DNA from 2 places in the Sporosarcina sp. P20a genome. Region 2 is predicted to be linked to the other one. Evidence: riboswitches for the same ligand, from Rfam matches in the RefSeq annotation. Region 2 holds a riboswitch; the other holds the start of a gene.

Region 1 (8,482 bases), on a different contig from region 2:
CATTCAAGGCTTCTTCATCGAACCCATCACGAAACTCTTCTGCGATTTCATATTGCATATTTTCTAAAATAACCATTCTCTGCTTCACTTCCATTTAGCTGCTCGCTTGTCCTTCAAGTTTCAGCAGTTCTTCACCTTGGCGCTGTTTCTCTTTAGCCGAAGCATTAACTTGCTCGTCTGCGTGGTAGCTTGAACGCACAAGCGGCCCCGCCTCACAATGAGAGAATCCTTTAGTCATTGCGATTTTACGCAATTCACCAAACTCATCGGGCGAATAATATTTTACCACTTTAGCGTGTTTTTTTGTCGGTTGTAAGTATTGACCAATTGTCATGATATCTACGTTGTGTGCACGAAGGTCATCCATTGTCTCAATAATTTCTTCCACTGTTTCTCCAAGTCCGACCATTAATGAAGACTTCGTCGGGATCTCGGGATACATGTCTTTTGCACGTTGAAGTAACTCAAGTGAACGATCATATGTTGCACGCGCACGAATTCTCGGCGTTAGACGGCGTACTGTTTCAATATTATGGTTTAAGATATCTGGTTTTGCATCCATTAAACGTTGCAAGTTTTCTATATCTCCACCCATATCCGAAGGCAGCACTTCAATAGAAGTAAATGGATTTTTTCTACGTATCGCCCGAATGGTTTCAGCGAAAATAGCCGACCCTCCATCTTTCAAGTCATCGCGTGCTACAGCAGTTACAACAGCATGTTTCAAATTCATCAATTCAACGGATTCCGCTACGCGTTCCGGCTCAGCGGTATCTAGTTCATTAGGTAAACCTGTTTTGACTGCACAGAAACGACATGCACGTGTACACACAGCACCTAAGATCATAAAGGTAGCTGTACGACGCTCTCCCCAACACTCATGAATATTCGGGCAACGTGCTTCTTCACATACAGTATTCAAGTTTTTCTCGCGCATTAATTTCTTTAAACCTGTATAGTTCTCGTTGGTGTTTAGCTTAATCTTCAGCCAATCTGGCTTTCTAATATGCTCAGATTTTCTTCCTGTCTCAGGTTTGCATGACAACGCTACCGACTCCATTCTGTTGATAGATTCTACTCATGTCAATGTAACATAAATTCAGATAACCTTCAATTATAGTTGACACACATTGCAAGCAATAAGGTAAGCGAGTAGAAATTTAGAATAAGGTGACTGATTTTGTATTTTCATTGCAGTGGCGGAGGTTTTATTGTGCGTATGACTTTGTACACTTTCCCAAACACTAATTCACAATAAAAATACACCTGCAACCAAGTTTCTGGTTGCAGGTGTAAATCGTTTACTGTTCGATTTTGAATTTCTTTTTGAATTTACTGAGGATCGTAGCGTAAAAGATGCTAATAAATAGACCGCCCCAGATGATCGTCACACCGAGTAGCATCATGAGGATTGCAGAGCCGCTCATTCCTGTATCCATTTATAGACCCCCTTTATCTTCATCATAATCTGATGTAATTCTTGTGTTGTCTCTCCATTTTAGCGATGTGAATACGATCGACATAACAAATGCACCAATTGCAACTGGCCATCCTATTGTCCATAAGAATGACGTTGGATATCCCTCGTAGTTTTCAGCGATATTGTCTTTGATTAGGAAGAATAACATCGTACCCAATACTACTGGTGTAATGAATGATAGCGATACTTTCCACCACCAGCCAAGACGAATATCCGATACTGCGTTGGCATGCTGTTCGAACAAACCTAGTTTCCGGAATACCCAAGCTAGTAAGACGACTTCGACTAAACCGATGACTGCAATACCGAATTGGTTAATGAAGTAATCCGCTACGTCTAGGAAGTATAAACCGCCATTTGTAGCGTATAGCAAAGAAATCACTGCTGAGAGTCCGACGCCAATAGTTACTGAACGACGTCTTGAAATATTGAATTTATCTGACATACCTGCGATATATGTTTCGGTAATTGATATTAGTGAAGTAATACCCGCAAGTGTCAGTGACAGGAAGAAGAATGCGCCGAACAGGCCATTTAATCCTGGCATTTGATTGATAATTTCAGGGAACACGACGAAGGCCAAACCTACACCAGCTGTCGCAACGTCTGCTACTTCCACCCCTGAATTCGTTGCCATGAATCCTAGTACTGCGAATACTCCGATACCCGCCAATAACTCAACAGAAGAGTTCGCAAAACCTGTAATAAATGCGTTATTCGTAATATCTGATTTCTTTGGCAAATAACTAGAATACGTAATCATGATAGCAAATGCGATCGATAAACTAAAGAAGATATGTCCATATGCTGCAACCCATACACGTGGGTTCAGTAACTTATCGACATCTGGTTTAAAGAATGCATCCAGTCCAACCATAGCTCCATCTAGTGTGATTGCACGGATGACGACGAATAAGAAGAGTATGAATAGAATAGGAATAAATATTCTGTTCGCTAATTCGATCCCTTTCTTTACTCCACCGATCAAAATGATATAACAAATAACCCAGACGAATAGTAGTGGCAATGCCACGCCCCCTACAATTCCCCCGACATCTCCTGGATTATCCGCCAATTTTAGAACATCACCGAAGAAGAACGCTTCAGGTTCTTTCCCCCAAGATAAGTTAAATGAGTAGATCGTGTATTTCATTGCCCATGCAATGATCACGGCATAGTAGGTGGAGATAACGAACGATACGAAAATCCCCCACCATCCTAAGAACTCTGCTTTCTTACCGTTTAAACGGAAGAATGATAGAGGTGCGGATCCACGGTATTTATGACCAATTGTGAATTCCATGATCAGAATCGGGATACCAGCTGTTAATAATGCAAATAAGTACGGGATAAAAAATGCGCCGCCGCCATTTTCATAGGCTACATAAGGAAAACGCCAAATGTTTCCAAGTCCTATAGCTGATCCGACCGCAGCCAGTATAAAACCTGCTCTCGTTCCCCACTGTGAACGATTCTCCATACAACTCACCTCTTTTTGTTATTTTACAAAACTTTCATGATTCAATTTATTCTGATAATTATAGTTCCGTATATTTAGTATAAACAGCCCAATTCGAGATGTCAAAACAAATTTAGACTAAGAATGAAGTAATTATCACTCTTAGTCTAAAAGGTAAACTATGCTATTTGTTCCGCGCGTTTCTTTCCTTTAGCGCTCAAGTACGTAAATAAAACTATTAAAGTAATAATAACAGCTACTAAACCGATCCAGACAGACCCAGTCAGCCCGAGAACGATGTAGCCGATTACCGCTACACTTGCCGCAACAAGCGCATAAGGCAACTGGGTAGATACGTGATCCATATGGTTACAACCTGCTCCAGTAGAAGACAAAATGGTCGTATCAGAAATCGGTGAACAATGATCTCCGAATACCGCACCTGCAAGTACTGCCGCCAACGCTGGTAATAATAATTCAGGTGCCGCATTGACCATGATAGTACCCGCAATCGGCATCAAGATACCGAAAGAACCCCATGAAGTACCTGTCGAGAATGCCATTAACCCTGCTAATACGAAGATCAATACTGGAAGGAAAGTGACTGGAATATTTAATTGCTCTACCATCGTAGAAAGGAAGAGTCCTGTATCTAGGGAAGCGATTAGTTCAGTCAATCCCCAAGCGAAGATTAAGATGAGAATGGCAGGCATCATCGCTCTCAATCCGCTAATAAATGCACGGCCCATCCATGAAACACTTGCTGTTTCGTTCTTTTCCATTTGTAAAATATATAACAACATAGCTAGCAATGTTGCCGTAGTACCGCCAATTACCAAAGAAAATGGTACATCAGTGTTTTCAAAGATAGCCCAAATATCGAAAACGCCTGCTTCTTTATAGCCTGTGAAAATCATCATACCAAGCGTTACCGCAATCAACGTCACGATCGGTGCAACCAAATCGCGAACTTTTCCGTGCGTATGCTCAGGGAATTCTTCTTTTAGTTGACCCGGAATTTCTTTAGTTTGGTCAAATAGTTCCCCTTCATTCGTTGCACGATCTTCATGCTTCTTCATTTCGAAGAAGTCATTATTCGTCCAAGCGAAGAAAAAGACCATCGACAATGTCGCAATAACATAGAAGTTCATCGGTGCCATCATAATGAATGCAGTTAATGGTGAATAACTCACCGCTGCTGTCGTACCTAAAATAAGCGCAAGTTGTCCAATTAAGAATGCGCCCCAACTAGAGATGGGTGACACGACACAAATCGGTGCCGATGTAGAGTCAATGAAATACGCCAATTTCGCACGAGAAATCTTGTGCTGGTCTGTAATCGGTCTTGCAATCTGTCCAACTGCTAAGGCATTGAAATAGTCATCCACAAAAATTGCAATCCCAAGCCCCATCGTCAACAGCTTCGCGCCACGTTTTGTACGGATACGCGTGACTGCCCAGCGTGCAAATGCGGCACTTCCTCCCGATAGGCTGACGAATGCCGTAATGACACCTAGTAATAAAAGAAATAGCATGATAAATATATTGTACGTATTGAGTCCGCCATCCCAAAACGAAACTGTCATGGCTCTCCATACACCTTTTAGTGTCTCGAACGGAGCAAAGTTCGCTAAAAGTAAAGCTGCTGTAACAATTCCTGCTCCTAATGATAATAGTACTCTCCTCGTCGCTAACACCATCACGATGGCGATGATAGGAGGTAAAATAGAGACCCATGTTCCGATCATTGTAATTCCTCCTCTTTCTAGTTGCTAGATGAAATCGAAATGCAGAAGATCTTTCGAAGAGTGGAAAGCTGATACTATCCTGTAATTCCTTAATTTCCCGATAAAAAAAGCCAACTCCACAGGCAATAGCATACGTGTAGGAGTCGGCCAGTCAATTGATCAAGCAATAATTCATAAATCGCAGTACAATTGGCAACTGTAGCTCTCCATACATTTATCGCTGTATGACAGTGTCATTCCTCTTCGAAATGACCCCAACTTGAGAAGTTGACCCTTCTCAAACTTCGGCATTGCCTCCTTTCGCTCGCGGTCCTAGATGTCACTCTCTCGCCAGTTACTTATAAACAATGCAGCCTCTACGTAAGTCTCGATATTCTTCTGTACCTAGTGTAGCAATAATCGACATTGTTCACAATAGCCTTTTACTCCGTCTTCTCAAGTGGGACTTCAATTTGCGCTGGTGTTTGTTCTCCTTTCGAATAAATTTGAGGTACCTTTCCTCTTATCAAGCCAATCGCAATCGGTATTTTCTGCTCTACTACACTCCTACTTGTTGCTAGCGGTACAATAATCTGCACATTGACTTGTAACATTAGATACACTTCCACATACGCATTATTGATACCAAATTCACGAATATCGGTTTCTACTGTTGCATGTACATCTCCAACGACGTGGAAGCGGATAGGGATTTTTGGCCCCAAGTTACCGAGCAACGGAATATTCGCTGCTTGCCCAATTGGAACAAAAAACACAATACCTTGTTCTTTTTCCATGCGATCTGGATTATACTCGAGATCTCCGAGTGGCGGTAACATATCCAAATCTCCGCCTTCTGCACGCTCTAGATGATTTTCTACAAGTTGATGAATTTCCGACATAACCTGGCTAATGATTTCTGCGTTAAACTTAGTCGTCACCGTATCTGTTGTATCGTCGGGGACGTTTTCGATAATTTCATTGACATCGTAAACACTGGTGGTGCGATTATTAATGGCTTGACTGATGACGTGACTTGCTATTTTTTGCGTTTGTACTTCAGCATATTGTGTGTAAATTGGCGTTAGCTGTTTGTTGACCGTATAGAAAAACATCGCCACTCCCACCAAAATGCCCGGGATGACAAAGCGCAGTATGATTTTGCCATAGTTATGTTTCTTTGGCCGTTTTTGATTCGTATAAAACCGCATAAATACGCCTCCTACTTCACATTATGCGAAATAGGAGGCGTACATAACTAGCGTTCATTGAAATATTTTTTTCCATACCAACCGAGAATATCGCGAAGCATTTCCGGCATGATGTATTCTTTCTTAGCCTCTTTTAGTAATGGATAGAAAAAGCCAAACGTGAACATATCAAGTGTTGCCAACGTATACATCTCACCTGGCACGACCAAACGGTTTCCTGCAAATAATTGCCCGTTCGTGTTTCGGTATAAGTGCTCATGTATCATGCTACCCATCAGCGTACCACGAAAACCTAGACCTTTTATTGGAAGTTCCGTCCACTTTGGATCAAGTGACTGCTCGTAGATCGTCAGCAGATCAGTACCATCCAAATGGATAAGACATGGGTTGATAGGATGCGGCAATAAAGAGTGTAAATCCCCTCTTGTTACCCAACCTTTATCTAAACTACCGAGGAATATCCCTGCGTTAAACAACGCACAGTCAGCATCCAGATACGTCAGTAATGCACGGCCAAACAGCGAGGATAATGGACTTTCTCCTGAAAGGCGCTGCGATAACGGAGAAGGATTATAAAACACTGGTACTTCAAGAGTCTCTTCCCCTTTGGCAAATAAGCCATTCACTTGTTCAATATCCTCTTCTGACATTTCCATCATCTGTGTTGGAAAAACTTCTGCTTTCATATGAACGACTTGACCCGTCATGCGGTCTACATCGACTTGGACATGACCGACATAATGACCGAATTTTTCAGCTGCCGCAAGTAGCGTATCGTCAACCCACTCACCATTCGGTAATAAATGATGCGTGTGTGCGCCTAAAATGACATCGATCTCCGGACATTGCGTAGCCAATAGACGATCTTCATTGATTCCTAAATGGGAAAGACACACGATGACATCGCATTCTGGACGCAAGCTGCGTGCCATTTCCTGCAACGCTGCATGCGGTTCAGCTACACTCCAGCCAAGTTGTTCATAAAAGGCGTAGTATGGAGCTGTAGCACCTATGACACCGATGCGCACACCTTCTGTAGTCTCAAATATTTTAGACTTCTTCGCCCAGCAAGGCACCTTACCGTCCAGTTCAGTCAAGTTGCACAGCACTACATCAAAGTGCGCATCTTCATATAATGTATTCAGCGCACCCTTAGACATAGTAATACCTTCATTATTGCCAATCGTCACGGCATCGTATCCTGCTTTATTTAATAATTCGATATTTCCTTTACCTTCTGTTCCTTCGGTAAACGGATGAGATCTGTCAATATGGTCTCCAATATCAAATAGAAAACAAAACTCCCCATTGGCTTCAGCTTGTTGCTTGCGCTCTTTAAGAAAATGCTGGATTTGTGGCCAGTTTTCGAAATGACTATGGACGTCATTCGTATGATAAATGTGAATCGTCGCTACCGTTTCCTTCATATAGGTCAACCCCAAATCCCCTCATAAATGGAACGTAATCCAAAGATGAGTAAAATGATGCGTATGACTAAAACTAATGTTTCTGACTTCATTTTGCTATTTAAATAGGCTCCTAGCATTCCACCGAAATAGGCTCCTGGCACAACAGGAATCGTATAAAGCCATGGTACATGACCGAGTGAAATATGCGAAATCGAGTTGACGATAGCTGATAAGAATACCATTAGCATCGATGTCGCGACCGCCACATGTGGTGGGAACAAGAATAGTAAAATCATGGCTGGAACGATCATCGTACCGCCACCGATTCCGAATAACCCTGACGTAAATCCAATGAACAACGCCAATAGAATGGCAAACCAAATGGGATATCCATAGATATGCGTTTTACCTTGAGGATCAGTAAACTTGATCTTTTTTCCGTTATCTACAAACCACCTAATCGGCTTCAAATATTTCCTCGTTAGTAACAGTGTAGATAAAACAATGAGCAATATACCAAAATATAAATTAAATGATTGCAAACTTACATTTTTATTGACCAACGCACCGAGTACGATACCTGGTATACTCGCAGCAAAAAATAGAAAAGCACTGCGATAATCAATTGTCTTTACCTTCATATAGGATAGTGTCGAGCCAAGTCCATTCGCAATCATCATGATGACCGACAGGCCAACCACACTTTGCGGTGTAATATCAGGAATCATTCCAAGATTTAATCCGACAAACAATGTGACCGGAACCAAGATCGTTCCGCCACCAAGACCGGCAATTGAACCGATAATACCCGATGCCAAACCAATTAAGGCGAGTGCTACAAACTCCATTAGTGATCCCCCTCAAACAAGTCCATTTGCTTGGTGAGAGGCTGCCCGTATTCTATGTTGAGTAACCCTGCAAATTGTTTGGCATTCTTCGCCGCATGCTGACCAGAGTTATTATTAAAAATGACAAATACTTCTTCAGTCTGCTTCTCAAGATGTTTAACGATTTCACTCATACTCTCTAATTCTTTATCATTATAATCATAAAGATAGCGGACTTTACGCCAAGCTTTACTATCCCCCATCGTATTGACCCAACCTTTATCATTGCGTCCGTGGAGTCGTAACAGCACTTTCTCGTCGGTCGCAACCGGAACAAGAGGGACACTTCCATCCCCTACCTGCGGCTCA
Region 2 (8,482 bases):
AAGGCTACTATAATCAAGAGGAAGAAACGAAAGCGAGTCATATGATGCTAGACGGTATAACATTCTTCCGCACTGGCGATATCGTGCGAATGGATGAAGAAGGTTATTTCTTTATCGTAGACCGTGTTAAACGGATGATTAATGCGGCCGGCTTTAAAGTGTGGCCAACGGAAGTGGAGTCGATCCTTTATAAACATCCGGCGGTTCAGCAAGCGTGTGTCGTTCGGTCTCCTGACGAAGTGCGTGGTGAAACGGTAAAAGCACTTATTATTCTGGATTCAGAATATAAAGGAAGCGTGACTGGGGAAGAGATTATCGAATGGTCGAAGGGGCAGATGGCGAGTTATAAATATCCGCGAATTGTCGAGTTCCGCGATAGTTTCCCGACTACGAGTAGTGGAAAGATCTTATGGCGTCAGTTGCAGGATGCGTGAGTGGTAACTACGATTTATATTATATAGAAGTAAATTAAAAAGCTGCTCCGAGATAACCGTATGTTGCGGTCGTCTCGGAGCAGCTTAAAGTGGTTTCTAAATATCGATCAAAGACCGACTGCGGATTGATTGCGAAGAGCTAGAAGGTCTCTCAACGAATCTACTTGTTCTTCAGGCAACGCAATCATTGGTAAACGAACTCCACCAACTGGTACGCCTGTTAAGTTTAATGCAGCCTTCGTCGGAGAAGGGTTCGGTGCAGCGAACATCGCTTTCATGATCGGCAATAGTCCGCGATAGATAGTAGCGGCTTGCTTAGTATTGCCCGTTTTGAAGTGACGTACCATTTCTGCCATTTCATTTCCTATAATATGAGCAGAAACCGACACGATGCCTGTGCCGCCAATAGCTAGCATAGGTAGTGTAGACGCGTCATCACCTGAATAGACAAAAAAGTCATCCCCCGTATGCTCAATAATCGCTGCAGCGGCTTCTAGATCACCACTTGCTTCTTTAACAGACGTAATATTCGATACGTTGTTCGCCAATCGGATAATCGTTTCAGGCAACATATTGACTGCGCTGCGTCCTGGGATGTTGTAGAGCATGATCGGCAATGTAGTCGTTTGTGCAATGGTCTTGAAGTGCTGGTACAAGCCTTCTTGACACGGCTTATTGTAGTACGGTACGACGAGCATAATTCCGTCGACGCCTGCTTCTTCTGCTTGGATCGTCAAGTCAATGGATTCTCTCGTGCTATTCGTTCCTGTGCCTGCAATAACTGGTGCACGGCCTGCAACGGTTTGCACGGTGAATTTGAATAGCTCCACTTTCTCTTGCGCCGTAAGCGTAGGGGACTCTCCTGTCGTACCTGCGATGACTAGTGCGTCTGTTCCATTGGCTAGTAAGTGATTGATTAAGTTTTGTGTTGCTGGGTAATCGATGTCTCCTCTTTCATCAAACGGAGTAACCATCGCTGTCATAATTGATCCGAAATTCATTATTCTCCACATCCTATCATTTTATTAAAAAACATAGAGGTGGGGGCGATACGTAAGTGAACGCAAAAAGCAACAACGAGGGCTCGCTGTTGCGTTGAAATAATGAATTATTTCTTTGCACGAGATAGCCCACCATACAGTTTCCCATATGACAATCCTGCACTTGTTCAGTCCAGAATCAGCTTGGAGATCATGAGTGTCTCGTCGCTTCGGCAAATTCCCCTTTCCACAATCTTCATAGAACCTCATGATTCTCTGATTGTGTACTAATGGTTTTTGCGCCTCTATCCTTATTTCCGAATTATCGAAATAAGTGAAAGTTTAATTACCCCTACTGTACTTGGTATCTGATGAAATAGCAACCTTAAATTTTAAAGATAAATGTTTTGTCTTTCGATGACACATCGTGCAACAATACGTCAACAAGTGTACCGAAGTCGCCTCATTCCTTCGACAATTCACGGCCTAGTATTGTGTTAGCCATCAAAAAGTGCTATCTTATCAGTATAATAGCCTAAGCTTAGACTGGGCTTTTCTTGCTTGATTTATGCATTACATATGTTTTCTGAAAAGGGGAATTCGATGAGTACTATACATGAGTCCGCGAATAACAGGCCGGAAGAGTTACAGCGTATATTGGATAAAGAATTATTGCAGTTGGAGAAAATTACAATTGAAGATTTCGAAGTGGATCCGATTGAGAAGCCTGTCACGCAAGAAGATTTGAAGCAGTTTCAGCAGTTTACATCGACGAGTTTCCGCTCACTAGAAGAGTTGCTCGAAAGCAATCAAGCGATCTTGCCGGTTGATGAGGCGATTACACGTTTGCAAGATGAAGCATTTGAAGATCGCGTACAAATGGCGAAACGCGCAGTGCAGATCTTTACTTTATTTGAAGATGTACGTCAGAGCGTTGATCCTGAAGCGGTCGATTTACTTGCACAATTGGATGCAGCGATGGATCAAGCGCAGCTCTTGCTTGAAGAAATCGGTATACAAGAGTTGCCGGTGTACGATGAGTATTTCGATGAAAGCTATATGGAAGTGGTGGGAACTATACCTGCTGAAGAAGCGCAAGGGATCGAGCGTTTTAAAGTGGCATCTGTATTCCGCAGAGCCTTTTCAATAGAAGATCAAGTCATTCAAGATGCATTAGTGAAAACGGTTTCGTAAAAGGGGGAACGTTTATGACGAGCATAACAAATGATCAATGGGTGAGTCACTACGTACGCCCGTTTAGTAGGTGGAGGTGATTCGATGAGTTCATTTACTAACGTTCCTATGCTGATACAGCAAATGCAACAAGAGATACGACAGAAGCGTTACACATTAGCGCTGGATACGATACGCGAACTGGAAAAGCTGAATGTTAGCCGCAAACAGATTTTGTGGCATAAAGCATTACTTGAGAGTAAGGTCGGCAATTTGCATGTGGCATTAGCCTACTTGAAGGAACTAGACAGCGACGAGCTTCATGCTATTAAGTTACAGCAAACGATAGTTGACAATTGGGACACGTATACGCAAATCATCGCTGAATATAACGACGCAATATCGGAAATTCAGCTAGGGTTTGGTGAAAACGCACTACAAATCATAGATCACGCGATGGAACTGGCAGAAAAACTGCCCATCCCGATTGAATTATATCGCATAAAAACGGTGTTGTTGGCACGTTATGAAAGCGGCACATTATCTCGCTATACGGCGGGTTTACCTATGTATGTGCTCGATGATCCGACCATTAAACGTGTCGTGGCGGCAGAACCTCCGCGTCCGGATATCGCACGACCGGTTCCGAAGCCTAAAGTTAAGCGTAAGCTGAAAAAAGAGGCGGCAGTACTGCTTGCTAGTATTGCGACCGTCCTATTAGTCTTCTTTATCTGGTTAATTGCCAACCTCATGTCACAGCCTGAGGTTGCTACGGAGTCGAAAGCTACAGCACCGGTGAAAAATCCTGCCATAACGGAGACAGAGCCGAAGAAGGACGAGCCTGTTCAAGAGGTAGTCGTAAAACCTGAAGAACCAGCCGTGCTTGAATTCGTTTCAACTGAAGCAGCGAATATGTATTATAATGAAGGCTATAGACAATTCGTAAAGGAAGACTTCCCAGCAGCGGTTGTGTATTTTGAATATGCTATGCGGACGGAAGATACGGATTACTTCACGGATGATGCCTCGTACTTCCTCGCATCAAGTTATTTGCGCGAGAAGAAGTATGAAGACGTTGTGGAAATCGCGAAAGCTTTCCGTAAAGAAAAAGATGAGAATTATAAGGAATCCCCTTACCGAGACGGAATCCATCTTCAAGAAAGCCGTGCTTTGTGGAAGCTTGGTGAGGATACTCAAGCTGTTTCGATTCTGGATGAATTGATTAATAAGCCAGATGAAGATTGGGTGACGTATGAAGCGAGGGCTATGAAGAAGTTGGTAGTAGATGGTGAAAGTGGTAGTCAGGTAGATGAAGAGGCTGATTGAGTTAGCTTGAGATCGCGCTATTATGCGTCATCACTGCGCCAAACTACAAATAAACAGGAGCCATTCGAGAAGTCATGATGACTTCCCGAATGGCTCCTTCTTTTATTCCAGCGACTTGATCAATTCAATATTATGCTTCTCCCACTTGGTCATCTTTCCATCGAAGGATGGATTCGGTTCGTACCATGACTGTGAGCCGAAGTAGTTTTGCAGTTCTTTTGATTGGAATACATAGCCGTGTCGAGCGTAGATTTCATTGCGCGCTAAACGTAAATCATCTTTTGACAGTCCTTTTAAGTCGGATTCGTCGAGGAACACGTCACCGCTGTACGAAATGATGAAATTCTCGTTAGAACCGCCAGCTGGCACTTCTTTAATCACTTCTTTGACAATAACGGTTTCGACGGGTTCTTCTTTCGGGACGTCATTTTGTACGACTGGCAAATCATTGTCGGTTTCCACGTTGGTTGCAACGGCCAATTCTTTGATGGAATCAAAAGCGAGATGAACCGATTGTTTTGCGCCAAATACATTCGCCTGAATTTCTTCCCGCACACTTTCGTCATTCAATGTTGTCGTCATTTTAATTGGATAAATCCCAGCCATATACGGGCCGAATTCTGCTTGTTCTTTACTCTTTTTTATATAGCCCATCTCGGTATCGTGAATTGATAGTACGGTTTCCTCTCCAATTGATTTCACTTTGAGGATATAGCCTGCTGGATTGATCGTATAGCAAGAGAAAAGGCCGAATCGCTTTCCTGCTACACGCATGGAGAACATGCCATCGTCGGTGTTTTCTTGTAAATTGTTTTCAATTACTTGTACGATGGAAGGGTTTTTCTCGACCAATGTAAGCAAGGCTTGAATGCTTTCTCCGTCGACCGAAATACGACTATCTTTCGGTACAATCAATTCATGCAACGCGTCTTGATCTCGCTCGATCAGTGCAGAAATGAATTGCTCGGTTGTGGCATGCCGACCGTATTTATTTTCCATAAGGTAATAACTTGTAATCGCAACTAGTACAACCACTATTAATACAATGGGTGACAGCAATGTTTTCAGTAACGACCGTTTTTTATTGGAATAGCGTGATGCAAGGAGTGCTTTACAGTTTGTACAGTACTCTTGCTGTTTTGTATTCATTTCATTACATATCGGACACTTTTTCATATAAATTCTCCTACTTCATGCTATGGCTCTATCTTTTGAACGCAAGTATAGATACCAATGTAGTCAAGATTATACTATGACTGACGGGATTATTCTAGAAGTAAGGAAGAATGTTGCATAAAGGGAGTAGGTCGCAGGATATTCATAACAGTGGAACTTTCAAAATCCGTCATTTTAAGTAGTTCCATCCTACGAGTAAGATGTATGAAGATGGTAAAAGGTGAGTTATAATGGTTTAAAAGAATCCCATATTACTAAAGTGTGGCAGGGAAGAAAAGAGGGGCGAATGAGAAGACAGCATCATATAGTTTTGAGTGTATGCATTGGATTGCTGGCGTTACTCGGATTTCAAGGGATAGTTAGCGCGGAAGATTTTTCAAATGAATTATTGGTAGAGTATGAAGAAAATCGTCAGACATTTTCTGTGGATGGAAGCTTACCTGGAGTAGAAAGCCGTGAAGCAATTACGGATGAAGTAGAGTTATGGAGCTTTACAGATTCAGATGACATGCTGTTAATGAAGGAACAATTACTAGAAGATCCGAACGTCTTACATGTTGAGCCCAATTATGAGCGTTATTCGCACGTTGTATTCAATGATCCTATTCTTGTGAAGCAGTGGTGGATTCCCCAGATGAAGCCACAGTTGCTTTGGTCTAGGGTGCAGGAGCAAAAGAAAAAGACCGTCGTGGCGGTCATTGATTCTGGCATTGATCTAAAACATGAAGATTTGCAGGGGCGCATTCAGCCGGGTGGTTATAACTTTTATGCCGACAATTCGAATGTTCAAGACGTCAATGGTCACGGAACAGCTGTCGCAGGTGTAGTCGCGGCTAAGGCTGGGAATAATCTAGGCGTAGTGGGTATTGCGGGAATATATGACACCAAAATATTGCCGTTGAAAATCACGCATCTGAACGGCCTCAGTAAAGTGTCGGATAGTATCAAGGCGATTGATTACGCCATTAAGAAACAAGTTGATGTGATCAATATGAGTTACGGAAGCAGCGACCGATCTCAACTGGAGGAAAAGGTCATTCAGCGTGCAGTTGACTCGGGTATCACGGTCGTAGCATCTGCCGGAAATGATGCAACAAAGGGGAATTCGATCATGTTTCCCGCGTCCTATTCTACAGTTATTTCAGTTGGGGCAACGGAAAGTGATAATCAGCGTGCTTCGTTTTCGAACTATAACTCTCACGTGAGCTTAGTTGCTCCGGGCGCAGCAATCTATACCACTTCCATCCATAATGGCTATAAGTCAGTCAGTGGAACTTCATTTTCAGGACCTATGGTAGCAGGCGCAGCCGCTTTGGTGAAATCTTTGAAGCCTGAAGCAACGCCAGCTGAAATCAGACAGTTACTTGAAATGACCGCAACGGATTTAGGGGCACCTGGAAAAGATGTGTATTACGGTGCAGGATTAGTTAATATAGAACGACTTAGCCATGCGTTGCCAGCTGTAGCTACACCCCCGCCGCCGAATGAGTTTACTGGCGATTTTCCAGAACTAAATGTACTAACGAATAAAGTATTTACCATCAAATTCACTAGCGAATTGCTACTTGGAAAAGAATATGCAAGACATATTTATATTACCCGCTCGCCAAATAGTGCAGAACGTATCGAAAGTTTTACAGCAAGAGTAGATCCTATAAACAGTATGCAATTACTCATTACACCCACTACCGAATGGCAACAAGGCGTTCATTATTTACGCGTGGATAAAGGGTTGCAGAATAAAAGTGGCGTTGCGATGAAGAAGTCGTTTGCTGTGAAGTTTACGGTGTTACCTTAATCTCATATAATTGAAAAAGGCTATTGCGATCAGTCATGGAGACATCCGCAATAGCCTTTTTTATGTGTTACTTTGTAATTTTAGAAAACATTTCACCCGTACTGATATCTAAAATCATGTCGTCGATTTCAGGTTTTGTCTTGATCATTTCCATTTCATGTAGCCAGTCTCGTACTTCTTCCCAAGACGTTTCGTCCAGTGTCCCAAATGCTTCACCTTCTGTATCCATCTTCGGCAATAACACATTCAAACTTTCTGTTTCAATTGCTTTGTCTAACGGGAAGTTTGCTTGATCTTGGTTGTTCAGCAAGAGGTCGAGAGCTTCTTCAGGCTGTTCTACCATGAATTCATAGCCTTTTTGTGCTGCCCGCCAGAACGCTTGGATTGCGTCTCGTTCTTTATCCCACGTATCGTCACTCGTTAACAACACGATTTCACTATAATTCGGTACACCATAGTCTACTGGATTAAAGTAGCGCGTTTTGAATCCTTTTGAGTTCATGACAGGCACTTCGTGGTTAATAAATGTTCCTGTCACGGCATCGGCACGTTTTGAAACGAGTGAAGATTCGAGTTCAAATCCAACGTCGATCATATTCACTTTGTCATAATCGCCGCCGTCATTTGTGACCATCGTTTTAATTAGAGATTCGTTTAATGGAATCCCAGGGTAGCCAATCGTTTTGCCTTCGAGATCTTTAGGAGATTGAATCGGACTTTCCTCTAGCATGACGGTGTAATTTAGCGGTTCACGCACGATAGAAGCGATTGCTTTAATTGGAATGTCTTCATTGGCTTGCGCTAAAATGACATCCGGTTGGTAATACAGTCCAAGTGTCACTTTTCCTGCTGCGGTCAAGTTCATAGGGTCTGTCGGATTGGCAGGGAATTGAATGTCCAATTCCACGTTTTCTTCATTGAAATAGCCTTTTTCCTGGGCTACATAAATATAGCTATGTACTGCATTCGGATACCAGTCGAGCATGATGCTGACTTTTTTCTTTTCATTGTTCGGTGTCTCTTCTTGATCTGTAGCAGGCGTATTATTCGTACATCCAGCTAGCAATAAAAGTAGAAACGTAAGGCTAAGGAACAGACGTTTTTTCATTGGTGATTCCTCCATTGTAAAAAGTGTTTTTCCAATACGACGACGAGTAGAAAGAAGATAATGCCTACTGCAGAAAGCAAGACGATCGGTGCGAAGACGGCGGCACTGTCAAATTGCGTCATCATTCTTCTGCTGAAATACCCAAGCCCCGCCTGAGCGCCTAGCCATTCCCCAATAGCCGCACCGATTACGCTAAGTGTGACCGCCACTTTGAGTCCGGAGAAGAAAGACGGCAAAGCGGAAGGTAGGTCTAATTTATAGAAGATATCTTTTGCTGATGCGCCCATTGTCAGCATTAATTCACGTAAGTTTTTATCTGACGAGCGTAAGCCGTCAAAAACGCTGACGGTAATGGGGAAAAACGTGATCAGTACGGTGACCGCCACTTTACTCCAAATACTGTAGCCAAACCACAAGACGAAAATCGGTGCTAGCGCGATCACCGGAATCGTTTGCGACGCGATCAGAATAGGGTAAAACGCCTGCT

The links. Region 2 has a riboswitch for lysine ahead of dapA (4-hydroxy-tetrahydrodipicolinate synthase). Riboswitches for the same ligand answer to the same signal wherever they lie in the genome.
Region 1: linked by a shared signal. The riboswitch ahead of CSV72_RS12750 (Na+/H+ antiporter NhaC family protein) and the one ahead of dapA (4-hydroxy-tetrahydrodipicolinate synthase) in region 2 are both predicted to bind lysine.

Annotation. Positions count from the first base shown of each region.
Region 1 is NZ_PDYT01000018.1:16,342-24,823, reverse strand. It holds gene CSV72_RS12765 (YutD family protein) at 1-76, opposite strand, end outside; gene lipA (lipoyl synthase) at 95-1,060, opposite strand; gene CSV72_RS16590 (methionine/alanine import family NSS transporter small subunit) at 1,302-1,439, opposite strand; gene CSV72_RS12755 (sodium-dependent transporter) at 1,440-2,960, opposite strand; gene CSV72_RS12750 (Na+/H+ antiporter NhaC family protein) at 3,119-4,687, opposite strand; lysine riboswitch at 4,879-5,054, opposite strand; gene yunB (sporulation protein YunB) at 5,110-5,877, opposite strand; gene CSV72_RS12740 (bifunctional metallophosphatase/5'-nucleotidase) at 5,925-7,304, opposite strand; gene CSV72_RS12735 (sulfite exporter TauE/SafE family protein) at 7,310-8,134, opposite strand; gene CSV72_RS12730 (DUF72 domain-containing protein) at 8,134-8,482, opposite strand, start outside.
Region 2 is NZ_PDYT01000010.1:36,376-44,857, forward strand. It holds gene CSV72_RS10005 (long-chain-fatty-acid--CoA ligase) at 1-434, shown strand, start outside; gene dapA (4-hydroxy-tetrahydrodipicolinate synthase) at 542-1,435, opposite strand; lysine riboswitch at 1,553-1,730, opposite strand; gene grpE (nucleotide exchange factor GrpE) at 2,018-2,608, shown strand; gene CSV72_RS10020 (tetratricopeptide repeat protein) at 2,693-3,913, shown strand; gene CSV72_RS10025 (YARHG domain-containing protein) at 4,016-5,089, opposite strand; gene CSV72_RS10030 (S8 family peptidase) at 5,400-6,887, shown strand; gene CSV72_RS10035 (ABC transporter substrate-binding protein) at 6,955-7,995, opposite strand; gene CSV72_RS10040 (ABC transporter permease) at 7,992-8,482, opposite strand, start outside.